Regions from separate parts of the Vreelandella profundi genome, predicted to be linked through region 2. Evidence: predicted binding sites of a transcription regulator. Region 2 holds the regulator's gene; each other region holds the start of a gene.
What was found. Region 2 encodes sigma-54, which starts transcription at its own class of promoters, with help from an activator protein. Its sites were predicted from a motif close to TGGCACNNNNNTTGCTNT; they were not measured.

Region 1: KUO20_RS03870 (NarK family nitrate/nitrite MFS transporter) is a predicted target of sigma-54. The motif match lies at 1,701-1,718, and genes of this name have one in related genera.
Region 3: KUO20_RS05015 (HAD-IIB family hydrolase) is a predicted target of sigma-54. The motif match lies at 1,913-1,930, and genes of this name have one in related genera.
Region 4: codB (cytosine permease) is a predicted target of sigma-54. The motif match lies at 1,767-1,784, and genes of this name have one in related genera.

What each region holds. Positions count from the first base shown of each region.
Region 1 covers NZ_CP077941.1:834,451-837,597, forward strand. Annotated here, with positions in the region: gene KUO20_RS03865 (nitrate regulatory protein) at 1-104, opposite strand, end outside; gene KUO20_RS03870 (NarK family nitrate/nitrite MFS transporter) at 187-1,539, opposite strand; gene KUO20_RS03875 (patatin-like phospholipase family protein) at 1,894-2,913, opposite strand; gene KUO20_RS03880 (murein L,D-transpeptidase catalytic domain family protein) at 3,020-3,147, opposite strand, start outside.
Region 2 covers NZ_CP077941.1:1,338,042-1,341,188, reverse strand. Annotated here, with positions in the region: gene lptB (LPS export ABC transporter ATP-binding protein) at 1-464, shown strand, start outside; gene KUO20_RS06145 (RNA polymerase factor sigma-54) at 588-2,000, shown strand; gene hpf (ribosome hibernation-promoting factor, HPF/YfiA family) at 2,147-2,455, shown strand; gene KUO20_RS06135 (PTS sugar transporter subunit IIA) at 2,460-2,930, shown strand; gene rapZ (RNase adapter RapZ) at 2,993-3,147, shown strand, end outside.
Region 3 covers NZ_CP077941.1:1,079,889-1,083,035, reverse strand. Annotated here, with positions in the region: gene KUO20_RS05020 (glycosyltransferase family protein) at 1-913, opposite strand, end outside; gene KUO20_RS05015 (HAD-IIB family hydrolase) at 935-1,849, opposite strand; gene KUO20_RS05010 (glycosyltransferase family 32 protein) at 2,317-3,129, shown strand.
Region 4 covers NZ_CP077941.1:3,170,209-3,173,355, forward strand. Annotated here, with positions in the region: gene KUO20_RS14475 (response regulator) at 1-325, shown strand, start outside; gene KUO20_RS14480 (ATP-binding protein) at 322-1,731, shown strand; gene codB (cytosine permease) at 1,836-3,101, shown strand; gene codA (cytosine deaminase) at 3,114-3,147, shown strand, end outside.

The DNA of each region.
Region 1 (3,147 bases), 500 kb from region 2:
AAGCGGCTGATGTCGCCGACAATGTCAGCGGTAATGGCAAGGTGGGAGAGGCTGTCGATATCGCAACGGATGGCGGTTAGTAGCAGCTGCTGCGCTGAAGACATAGAGTTTTTCCTGGTCGCTTACCGCTTAAAGTCATCACTCCCTTACCGCTATTAAGCGTTGGGGGAGTGTATTCAAAAGAGCTTAACGCAATGATAGAGCGCCTGCGCCTACTTCATCGCCTGCCGCATCACGGTAAGCTTTAGCCTCTTCGGCTTCTGTTGCGTCGCTAAAGCGTACCAGCAATACGCAGGATGCCAGTGCCAGCACCGTAAGCCCCAAATAGAACAGGCCCTGCTGATAGCTCAAACTTTCGCTGCGAAAGAGAAAAGCCGCACCGACCGCGCCGACGTTACCCCCCGCGCCGACAATGCCCGCTACCGCACCCAGCGCTTTTTTATTGATAAAGGGTACCACGCCGTAGGTGGCACCTTCTGCCATCTGCACAAACAGGCTAAACACCAACATGATGCCAATGGCGAGGCTCAATACATGCATCTGTGAGAACGCCACCAGCGCAATGCCTTCGCAGATGAGGGCAATAAACAGCCAGCGCACGCGTCCTTTTAAGCCGTTTTGCTTGGCGAAAAGATCCGAGAAGATACCGCCTAGCGTACGGGCAAAAATATTCATCAGTCCGAATAAGCCAGCAATCAGGCCCGCGGTGGCTAAAGTGAGATCAAATTTATCGAAGAAGTAGATCGCCGCAATATTGTTAATCGTTAGTTCTACGCCGAAGCAGAGACCATAGACAACGAATAGCGCCCATACGCGTATGTCCTTAGCTGCGGCTAGGAAGCTTTGCTTGGCGCCATTCTCACCGGTGGCTTCAGGTAGCTCGCCCCGTGCGCGCAGCTCGCTGAAGTTGCCGTTGGGAGCATCCTGAGTGAAAAACCAGTAACCGATGCCGGTAAACAGCATGACCACGCCGGGCACCATCATCGCTAAGCGCCAGCCGAAGGCTTCGTTAACACCTAGCATTAGCATGCCTGAGAAGATCAGCGGCATAAGAATTTGCGTTGTGCCACCCCCTAAATTGCCCCAGCCCGCGCTGGTGGCATTGGCGGTTCCCACTACGTTAGGCGCGAACATCATCGTGGTGTGGTATTGCGTGATCACAAACGAAGCGCCGATGGCACCAATGGCTAAACGGGCCAGCAGAAATGTCTCAAAGCTATTGGCGAGGCCAATGCCCATCACCGGAATGGCGCCTAAGAGCAGTAGGCCGGTATAGGTTTTACGTGGACCGATTCGATCGCAAAGGACGCCAATCGCTAGCCGAACAATCACCGTAATAGCGACCGAGGCAATAATCGTATTACCAATTTGTGTTTGGGTGAGTGAAAGGTCTTCACGCACAATCGCCATTAAGGGGGCGATACCAAACCAGCCGAAAAAGCAGATATGAAACGCGAACCATGAGAAGTGGAAGGCGCGCATTTGCGGCGTGGAAAAATTAAACAGTCGAATGCGGTTGGCTTTATTGCGGATGTCCATGATGGCCTCACAGGGCATAAAACGAGTTTTCTGTTACGCGACACCACCAAAACAGCGTCGCGCAAACAGTTGACGAGAACATGCCTTCATCATTGAAGGTCAGTTTCGACGCACTCGTACCCAGTCGGGCCTGGTCCACGCCTACCACCACTGGTAGGAGTTATGCAGGTAGTTTGCCAGTTGCCTATTTATTTTTAAAAATCATAATCTTATTTTTTTAAGAGATTGCTCAGAGCGGGTCTTGCCTATCCGCGTGCTGCATGATTGGGCATGCGATGTCCGCTCTGCGGCATCTTGGTGCTTCGCAGGAGGGTAACGCTGCAGGGAGGAGGGCGAGCCTATGCGCGACGCTACTTATTCATGCAGATAAACCGCATCTATATCCAGCGTGGAGTGGTCGCCAATAGCGTCGAAATTTTCGCTCAGCCAGCGTTCGGCGGCGGCCTGGCCGTGTTCAAAGAGGTGGCATAAAAAAGCCCACTCAGAATTGGATTTACTTGAAACAGAGAGCTCCTCAAGCGCTTGCTCACCGCTGATGCGATGAAACAGTGCCTGCTGATAACAGTTTGTAATGCCTTGCTCTTCAAGGGCATGCTTAAGCAGCGCTATCATTCTGATCTCTTTTATCAGCGCTGAGTTAAACGTAATTTCATTAAGGCGATTCATAATCGCCGACGCTGAGGTGGGTATCTCGTTGCGGCTAATGGGATTTATTTGTATGAGAAGTATGTCCCGTGCGCCGCACTCTTCCATTAATGGAAATAGGGCGGGGTTGCCCATATAGCCGCCGTCCCAGTAGGCCTCACCATCGATTTCTACGGCTTGAAACATAAAGGGCAGGCAGGCGGATGCCATTACCGCATCAACGCTCATTTCTTCGCGGCGAAACACGCGCTGTTTTCCCGTGCGCACGTTAGTCGCCGTGATAAACAGCTTAAGCTGCTGGCATTGTCGAACCCGCTCAAAATCAATATGGCTGGCCACAATATCGCGCAGCGGATTAATGTTAAGCGGGTTAAGCTGGTAGGGCGAGACTACGCGACTTAATAGATCCATGGCGACAAAGCCGGGCGATTGGTCAAGGCTCCAGTTGCCGGTCAGCATATCCATGGGGGAGCGCCGAATGGGGCTGGCCATGCCTGCACGGCTGACCGCTTGCCAGAAGTCGTGCAGGGCTTGCCTGGCAGTTTGTTTATCACCTCGAGTCAGCGCATCGGCCATTACCACGCCGTTCATTGCCCCGGCGCTGGTGCCGCTGATGCCCTCTATTTCAATGCGGTCATCTGCCAGCAGGCGATCAATCACTCCCCAGGTATAAGCGCCGTGGGCGCCACCACCTTGTAAGGCGAGGTCTAGCTTTTTGACGTTGGCCATATGCTTTTTCCCATTGCGACGGATGAAGAAAGGCGTTGCTGTGGATGCAGCATGGCATAGGCCGCTCGTGAAAACGAAATGCTATTGATCCGCACGTGCCGCGGTCTTAGTGGAGAGCAATCTGCTCGGCCCCCGCTGCGCAGCCTAGAAAGGCTGAGTTGGCAAGCCACTCGGCGTCAGGATAATAGGCGAAAACATACTGATCTTCTTTAAGGCTGTCGATGAGCGGATAGG
Region 2 (3,147 bases):
CTATTTTTCGCAAATTATCGGTTGCCGATAATATTATGGCGATATTAGAAACGCGCAAAGAACTCGACCGCCCAGGCCGCGAAGAGCGCCTGGAAGCCTTGCTTGAAGACTTCCACATCACCCATATTCGCGACAATCTAGGCATGAGCCTCTCAGGCGGGGAGCGCCGCCGTGTAGAAATTGCCCGCTCGCTAGCAACTGAACCCGCCTTCATCTTGCTAGATGAGCCCTTTGCCGGGGTTGACCCCATTTCAGTGGGCGAGATTAAAACCATCATTCGCGCGCTAAAACAGCGCCATATTGGCGTTCTGATTACCGATCATAACGTCCGTGAAACGCTGGACATTTGTGATATCGCTTACATTGTCGGCGATGGCCATATCATCGCCAGCGGCCCCCCGGCGTCGATCCTCACTAACCAGCAAGTCAGGGATGTTTATCTGGGCGCAGATTTTCGTCTGTAGGCTTATTTTTGCCCATAAATCCCGCTTTATAACGCTTTAACTACCAATGGCATGCTTATTGCACTTGCACCCAGCCCCCACTCGCACTAGGGTAAAGCATTCCGATTAACGAGTGGTTCTCAAATGGTCATGAAAGCTTCTCTTCAACTGCGCATTGGGACACAGCTGACCATGACACCTCAGCTGCAGCAGGCCATCGCCCTGCTGCAGCTATCGACTCTGGACCTTCGCCAGGAAATTCAGCAGGCCCTAGATGCCAACCCTATGCTGGAACAGGAAGATGAGTTCGGTGAAGAGGCCGTGAGCGAGCCTAAAGAGGAGGAGTGGTCAGAGAGCATCCCCACCGAGCTTTCCGTTGATAGCGACTGGTCGGACACCTATCAAGACCTTGGCGGCACGGGCAGCAGCAGTGAGGGCCCTGATTTTGAGCGCCAGGCTGCCGAACAGAGCCTTCACGGCCACCTATTGTGGCAACTCGCCATGACCGATTTTAGCGCGCGTGAGCAGCTGGTTTCCGAGAGTCTCATCGACGCCCTAGACGCCAACGGCTACTTGACCCAGCCGCTTAATGATATTCGTGAAGGGCTACGCGCCCAGGGTATTGATGGCCTTAGCCAGCGCGAAGTGGAAACAACATTACTCAAGCTGCAGCAGTTCGAGCCCACCGGTATTTTTGCCCGCGACCTGCGTGAATGCTTGATGCTGCAGCTCGCTGCCCTGCCAGATGATACGCCGCTGCTGGTGCCTGCCCGCAGGCTAGTGCGCCAGTTTCTTGAAGCGCTCAGCAAAGATGACATGCGCTTACTCAAGCGCCGCTTAGGGCTCGATGACGAGCAGCTAGCCAATGTTATCCAGCTAATTCGCAGCCTAGATCCACGCCCAGGCAGCGCTTACGGCGTGACCAACGACAGCTATATCACGCCCGATTTAGTAGTGCGTCATGATAATGAGGGCTGGCATTTAGAACTCAATCAGGACGCCCTGCCTCGGCTGAGAATTCAACCTGACTACGCCAGTTTGATAAAGCGTGCGGATAAAAGTCAGGATAATCAGTTTTTGAAAGAACACCTGCAGGAAGCGCGCTGGTTAATTAAGAGCCTTTCGAGTCGTAACGACACGCTGCTGCGAGTGGGCCGTGAAATCATTACCCGTCAAATCGGCTTTCTCGAACACGGCGAAGAATCCATGAAACCGCTGATTTTGGCCGATATAGCCTCAGCCGTTGAGATGCATGAATCAACGATTTCACGGGTGACAACGCAGAAATATATTCATACGCCGCGCGGCGTGTTTGAACTGAAATACTTTTTCTCTAGCCAGGTGAGCGGCCAGGATGGCGACAGCCACTCCAGCACCGCGATACGCGCCCGCCTGAAGAAACTGATTCACGAAGAAGCCCCCGGCAAGCCGCTTTCGGATAGCCGCTTAGTGACGTTATTAGAAGAAGGCGGCATTCAGGTTGCGCGCCGCACGGTAGCCAAATACCGTGAAGCCATGGGCATTCCCTCTTCCAGTGAGCGGCGCCGTTTACGCTAGGAGCTGCCAGGTTTCAGCGAAACTCTCGACAAGGGCTTTGCAACGGAGCAAAAAGGGTTACAATCAAAAGGGCTACATATCTAAGTACTAAGTACAGTCCCTAAGTACCGTTCCTAAGTACAGCCCGATAGATAAGGAGTACGTCAATGCAAGTAAATATCACTGGTCATCACGTAGAACTGACTGACGCCTTGCGTGACTATGTTAATGAAAAGCTTGAGCGTGTTGAGCGTCATTACGACAATATAACCACGGTGCAGGTCACCCTATCGGTGGAGAAAGAACGCCAGCAGGCAGCCTGCACACTGCATGCAGCAGGTGCTGATTTACATGCAGAAGCCCTAGACAGTGATATGTACGCCGCTATCGATGCGCTGGCGGACAAAATTGATCGTCAACTCGTTAAACATAAGGAAAAAGCACAAGCCCGCGCCCAAGGCGCTGGTGTGCGTTAATTCAATGACGTTGGAAACCATACTCCCCCCAGAACGCGTTCTCTTCGACGTACCTGGGGGCAGCAAAAAAAGGGTGCTGGAATTTTTCAGCACCTTTATCGCCCAAAATACGCCCAGCCTCGATAGCCAAGAAGTGTTCAGCCGATTAATCGGCCGAGAGCGCCTAGGTAGTACAGGAATTGGCAACGGCGTGGCTATTCCCCATGCCCGCAGCCCTCACTGTTCTACGCCTATTGCTGGTTTTTTAAAGCTCTCAGAAGCGATTGATTTTGATGCTATTGACGGCGACCCCGTTGATCTAGTGTTTGTACTTCTGGTACCGGAACAAGCGGACGACACACACCTCTCTTTGTTAGGCCAAGTAGCCACCGTCATGAATGATGCGGATACTCGCCAGCAGCTACGCAAAGCAGGCAGTCAGCGCGAACTACTTGATCTCATTACCGCTAAAATTCGTGAGCATTCAGCGGATTAAACGGCGATCACTGATCACCAAGCCCCCATTTAAGCCGTTGGATTAACGCGAAGAGAAACTCTATGCAACTGGTCATCATCAGCGGTCGTTCTGGGTCTGGCAAATCTATCGCCTTACAAGCGTTGGAAGACCTAGGCTACTACGCGATTGATAACCTTCCCGTCATGCTGCTGGGATCACTGGTCGACGAATTACGCGACCAGGGTGACCGTGCCCA
Region 3 (3,147 bases), 260 kb from region 2:
TCGCCAATTTGCGATACAGCGCTTTAGAAATATCTAGGCTCATGCGATTTAAACCACCGTCTGGATCATCTTCGCTGACCGGCTGATGCTTGTGATCATACGCATCGGCAATATCCACTTGGCACAGTTGACGCAGGGAGTAGTTGCGCTGTAATTCAGACAAAACGCCAATTTCTAGCCCCCAGTCTGCCGGTATACGGATACCTTCCAACACGTCGCTGCGCATGGCGAACTCACCCGAGAGCGGGTAGCGAAAGCTATCCAAATAGTCCAGATAAGGCAGCGGCCCACAAACGGTTTTTAACGCCCGCAACAGCGGCGTTACTAATAGCCGTGAGACGCGACCATTGAGCTTCCCTTCGGCAATGCGCGGGTAATAGCCTTTACAGAAACGGTAGTTAAAATTCGGATGAGCGACCGGATACATCAAACGCGCCAGCAAACCCCGCTCGTAGGTCAAAATATCACAATCGTGCAGCCCGACTACCGATGACCGCCCAGACGCCAAGACATACCCTGCGCAGTACCACACATTGCGCCCTTTGCCTGGTTCTAACGCACCCAGCCCGTGCTCTTCTAGCTCCGCATCCAAGGCACGTAACCGCGGGCCGTCATTCCACAAAATACGCGTATGCTGAGGCAGGCGAGAGAAAAACTCCTTGGCATATAAAAACTGCTCACGATCAGCCCGATCCAGGCCGATCACAATCTCATTGAGATAAGGCACTTTCACTAACTCATCAACAATCGCCGGTAATGCGGTTCCTTCCAATTCGGAAAATAACGAAGGCAGGATCAATCCCATTGGGCGTCGACGTGAAAATTGACATAGCTCCTGCTCTAGCGCTTCTACTGAGCGTCGAGTGAGGTTGTGAAAATCAGTAATAATGCCGTTTTGATGAAAGTCGCTCATATGCCTGCCTTCCTGAGTGAGTTAAATAACGGCTTCACATGTTGGTGCCGCGACTAAACGGCGTTCGTCTCGCCCCCAAAAATGGGCCACCCCCTCGGCCCAGCCAGTCGGCCCTGCTGCTTGCGTGCGATATAACGACAGGTTTTTAGGCTCAACGATCAAATCATGGCAGCCGCGAATAACCACGGCGTGATCGACGGCTTCCAGCATCGTGATGTCGTTGGGCCCATCCCCCAGGCCAAGTGACAGCGGCGTGCGCCCTCTTAAGGCGGCAAATCGCTTAATCAACCACGCCACCGCGCTACCTTTATCGGCGGTGCGCCCCATGACATGCCAAAAACGCCCGCCTTGGGTCAACGCCAATCCATCGCCTTCCAAGGCAGAGCGGAAGGTATCCAAGGCAGCCGCACTGTCTTGCCATAACAGTGGCTCGCTGCCTTCTCGCTGACGCGCGTCTCGGGCGCGCGCTTCGTCAAGCCCGGTGAGCTCCATCACTTCTAAGACGCTCATCTCACCCATACGCGTAAAGCGACACCCAAGTCGTTCGCGCCACACCTTTAGGCGAGCACGAATAAAGCCAATATCGACCCCCGGATGCTTGATCACTACGCCGTCGCGCCCACTGCTCGGGCGATCTAAGCGTGCATGGCACCAGCCCGGCGGCAGGCCAATGACAGCGCCATTTTCAGCAATAAAAGGAGTTGCGGTAAGACCCAGCGCTTCGCGTAAAGGGATTAGCTCGGCACGGGTTTTACTGGTGACAGGGATTACCGGTACTCCCAGCTGTTTTAATCGGGCAAGCCACGGCACAGCGGGACTGAAGTCATAGCTATGGTGGTCTAATAGCGAGCCATCTAAGTCGGTGACAACTAAGCGAGGCTGCAAAGCAGGATCTATAGACAAAATGGGTGCTGAGGGATGATTGGCTTCAGGCATGGCACTACCTCGTTTCAGTCTTAACGCACTGCCAAGACGTCGTGTCTGGATTACCAAGCTTATAACGCAAATAACACGCCAAAAAATATAAGTTCTTATTTCGCAGTGAGTTACATATCACTAGTGTAGCGGCATAGCGCTCAAGCCAATGGCAGCACCAAAAAGCAGCACCGTGAGCGCACCAAAAAAGCGCATAGAAAAACTGGCACGTGCTGCTGTCTTCCAACGGCTGTGTGGCTAATGCACAGTGGTGCTAATAACCTGCCCACCGCGTGTAGGCTAAACCTTTCTAAAATGATGCATTAAAGCAAAATGCGCGCTAGCATACTCACCGAAGAAATGACTGCAGAGTGAGCCCTTTCCCACCAGCCGTTAGCCAACGGTCAGCGTAATTGGTTACCTTGTTAGAGGGCCAAGGGGGCTGGTAACGCCATCTCATCCCATCGCCAAATATGTAAAGGTTTCCTATGGGTCGTCAACGACAGACTGTTAAGCAGCATATTATTGTTATTGCTAGCCGCGTCATCAAACTGGCCGCCAATATCACCAAAGTGCTTTGCTATCCTTTTCACGCTGCCTTTCCTAACAAGCGCTTTACGCTGCCAGCCTATGCGCCGCCGTTGCTTCAGCCCACCGCCAAGAAGGTGGCAATCCCGCAGATTATTTGGCAGACCAACTTTACAGACAAAGTGACGCTGCCTGTTTATCTAAACTATTTATTTAATCGCCTGATGGCCCCACGTTTTGAATATCGCTTTATGGTGACGGAAGCAAGGCATCTGTTTATTGCGGATCACTATGACAGTGAAATCACTCAGAACTATTTGAAATTACAGATAGGTGCCGCACAGGCTGATTTCTGGCGGCTGCTGGTACTACAAGAATATGGCGGCGTTTATTTAGATATCGATGCCCATGCTATTTGGCCGTTAAGCGATACGTTAGCCAGAAATACGGAGGAGCTGTACGTCGTCACGCGGCGTGGGGATTTCAGTAATTACTTTATTGCCAGCAAGCCTCAAAACCCGAATCTCGAAAAATTAATCAATCAGGTTAATAACAACATTAAAGACAATCAGCTCATTAACGTATTTGAGCTAACCGGGCCAGGCGTGTTCAATCAATTGCTAAACATACAAGAGGTGCCCACGGTTTCTTACCGCCATGCCTGCAACCAAGGCAGCTTTACTAACGAGCACTTCCAGTACATCGATAAAGCCGCGGGCAAGTGGACCAAAGAGCAACAAAAAGTGAGCATTGTTCGCCAAGAAGAATCGTAAGTATCTAAGCAAGAGGCC
Region 4 (3,147 bases), 1.8 Mb from region 2:
AATAACGCGGCGTTCTGAAGGGCGTGCTTCTCAGGCACTAACGGTAGGCAAACTGTGTATCGACGAAGCGCAGCACTGCGTACACTGGCACGGCGAAGAGGTAAAGCTGGGGCGACGAGAATATGCGTTGCTCTTAGAGCTTGCACGCCATGCCGACAGAGTTTTATCTCGACCACGTCTGGAAAGCCTGCTCTACGGCTGGGAAGATGAAGTGGAATCTAATGCTGTTGAGGTGCACATCCACCATTTGCGTAAAAAGCTCACAAAGCATCTGATCATTAATGTGCGTGGTATCGGCTACCGCCTTGATAGCAGCGCAACATGACTTCTATTCGGCGTTATTTAGTACTCGCGTTAGCACTCGCTTTAGCGGTTGCCGGAGGAATCGCGGTGACGGCAGCCTACTTAATTACTGATCATGAGTTAGAAGAAATACTCGACACGCAGCTAAGTTTGCATAGCCGCATTGTGGCGGGACAACTTAATCCTGATGCTTCAGCCGACGACTATGCTCGCATGGCGTCACGCATGAGCCTTCCAGGGCATGCTGCTCAGCTGTACCAAGACGGCAAGGCAGTGGAATCACCCGCCATCGATAGCGCCTCGGCCAAGCTTTATCATGAAGAGGAGCTAAAGCTCGTTCTAGGTTTCTGGAATGCTGATGGCTCACCCAGCCTGTTAGGCGGCAGGTGGAATGATGCCGGCCCTTTTCCTTCGCCCAGCCAAGAAGGCTATCGTTGGGAAGCATACGATGGACAGCGCTGGCGAGTTTTCAGCATGTTCGACGTTGCTAGCGATACCTGGATTAGTATGGGTTTACAAAGTACCTTTCATGATGCAGTGGTTGAGCGCATTACCTGGAACAACCTATTGCCGATGTTGGCTCTATTCCCCATCTTATTATGGTTTATCAGCCGTATTATCCGGCGTGGTCTTAGTCCGATCAGCGCTCTTTCCGGCCAAGTTAAGCAGCGCAATGCGCGTGATTTACGTCAACTTGACGGTCATGTCCCGAAAGAACTGAAAGGCCTTCATCAATCCTTAAACGGCTTCATTACCAGGCTCGCAGAAACACTCGAACGCGAACGACGCTTTACGGCTGATGCCGCTCATGAAATGCGCACGCCGCTCGCGGCGTTACGTATTCATCTGGATAACGCTCAGGCTGGCGAGCAACAATCATTACAAAAAGCCTATATTGGTGTTGAACGACTTCAACGAGTGGTGGAGCAGCTACTTATCTTGGCGCGCCTGGATCGATTAACGACCAGCCCATCAACCGCTATTGATCTCTACCCTCTCGTTGCCGAATTAATCGCCGAGCTATGGCCGCTGGTGGAGGCCAAGCAGCAACACTTGGCGTTAAAGGGTCTAACGCGTTTAGAAATATATGCTGATAAAACAGAGGTCGAAATTCTGTTTCGTAATCTCTTAGATAACGCACTTCGCTACACACCAGCGGGAGGCTCTATCGAAGTGGAGCTAGTGTATTCAAATTCATCGCCACACCTTATTGTCCGCGATACGGGGCCGGGGCTTGCTGAGCACTTACTCGATAAAGTCACTGAGCGGTTTCGCAGAGCCACTGATCAGAGCATTACAGGTAGCGGGCTAGGATTATCAATTGTGGCCGAGCTGACAAAGCGCCAGCACGCTCGACTCGTACTTACTAACAGCCCTTCTCATGGCTTAGAAGCCATGGTTATATGGGAGCGTGATGCAAGTCTTTAAACGCAGCGGCCACTAGCACTAAGGAATCGACGCTTTGGCACGGCTTTTGCTTCGTATATAGCCAGCAGCTAACAGGCTGTGGACTTACTTCGGGGTACACCGCCATGAACCACTCTGACTATCCGCTCAGCGAAGTTCCTACCCATGCCCGTAAAGGGCTATTTTCAACCGCCATGATTTTGTTGGGTTTCACCTTCTTCACCGCCACCATGTGGGCTGGCGGCACGCTGGGCCAAGCCTTTCCTATTGGCCAGCTGCTATGGATCATCCTGATAGGCAATTTACTGCTGGGTGCTTATGCAGCAACGCTTGCTTATATCGCCTGTAAAAGCGGGCTTAACTCCGTCCTAATGGGGCGCTTCTGCTTTGGCGAGAAAGGCAGCAAACTCTCCGACTTCATTCTTGGTTTCACTCAAATTGGCTGGTACGCCTGGGGCACCGCTACGATTGCGTTAGTGTTAGTACGCACCACTGGGATGCCTGAATGGTTGGAAATCCCCTTAATGGTGCTATTTGGGTTGGGTTTCTGCGTAACCGCCATGATCGGCTACAAAGGAATGGACTGGCTTTCGCGTTTCGCGGTGCCGGCGATGATGCTGTTTATTTTGATGAGCCTATTCACCGGGCTGGTTGATGTAAGAGGCATCGCGGGATTAAGTCAGCAAACGCCGACGGAAAGCATGAGCATAGCAGCCGCCATTACCGTCATTATCGGAACGTTTATCAGTGGCGGCACCCAGGCCACCAACTGGAGTCGTTTCGCTAAAACCCCCAAAACTGCCGTCATTGCGACCTTAGCGGCATTTTTTATCGGCAATGGCTTAATGGTACTCACCGGTGCGCTGGGCACCATGATTTATCAGCAGGCGGATATCGTCGATGTGCTGATCGCCCAAGGATTTGTCACCATCGCGGTACTCATGCTGTTTCTGAATATTTGGACCACTCAGGACAACACGATCTATAACTTCGCCGTCGCAGGCTGCAATTTGCTGCGTACCGAGAAACGTCGTTTGGTGACGGTAGGCGGTGCGGTCATTGGAACCGTATTAGCCGTCGGCGGAATGTATAACCTCCTCATCCCCTTTTTGGTTCTGCTTGGCACCTTTATTCCGCCGATGGGCGGCGTGATCATGGCGGATTTCTGGCTCAAACATAAAGGTCACTATCCCTCGCTCGATAAAGCTCGGCTCCCCGACTTCAATCGCCGTGGGCTTGCGGCCTACGCGCTAGGTGCCGGGGCAGCCTATTTCTCACCACTACTGCCGCCGTTGGTGGGAGTTGTAGTGGCAGCAGGAAGCTACGCCGTGCTGCTTCGTTTAAACCACGCTACGCTGAGCGATAGCCTCCCCTCGACAGCTAAGCCATGAGTGAGTTCTTTTATGCAAATCATTAACGCCCGCCTACGCCAGCGCC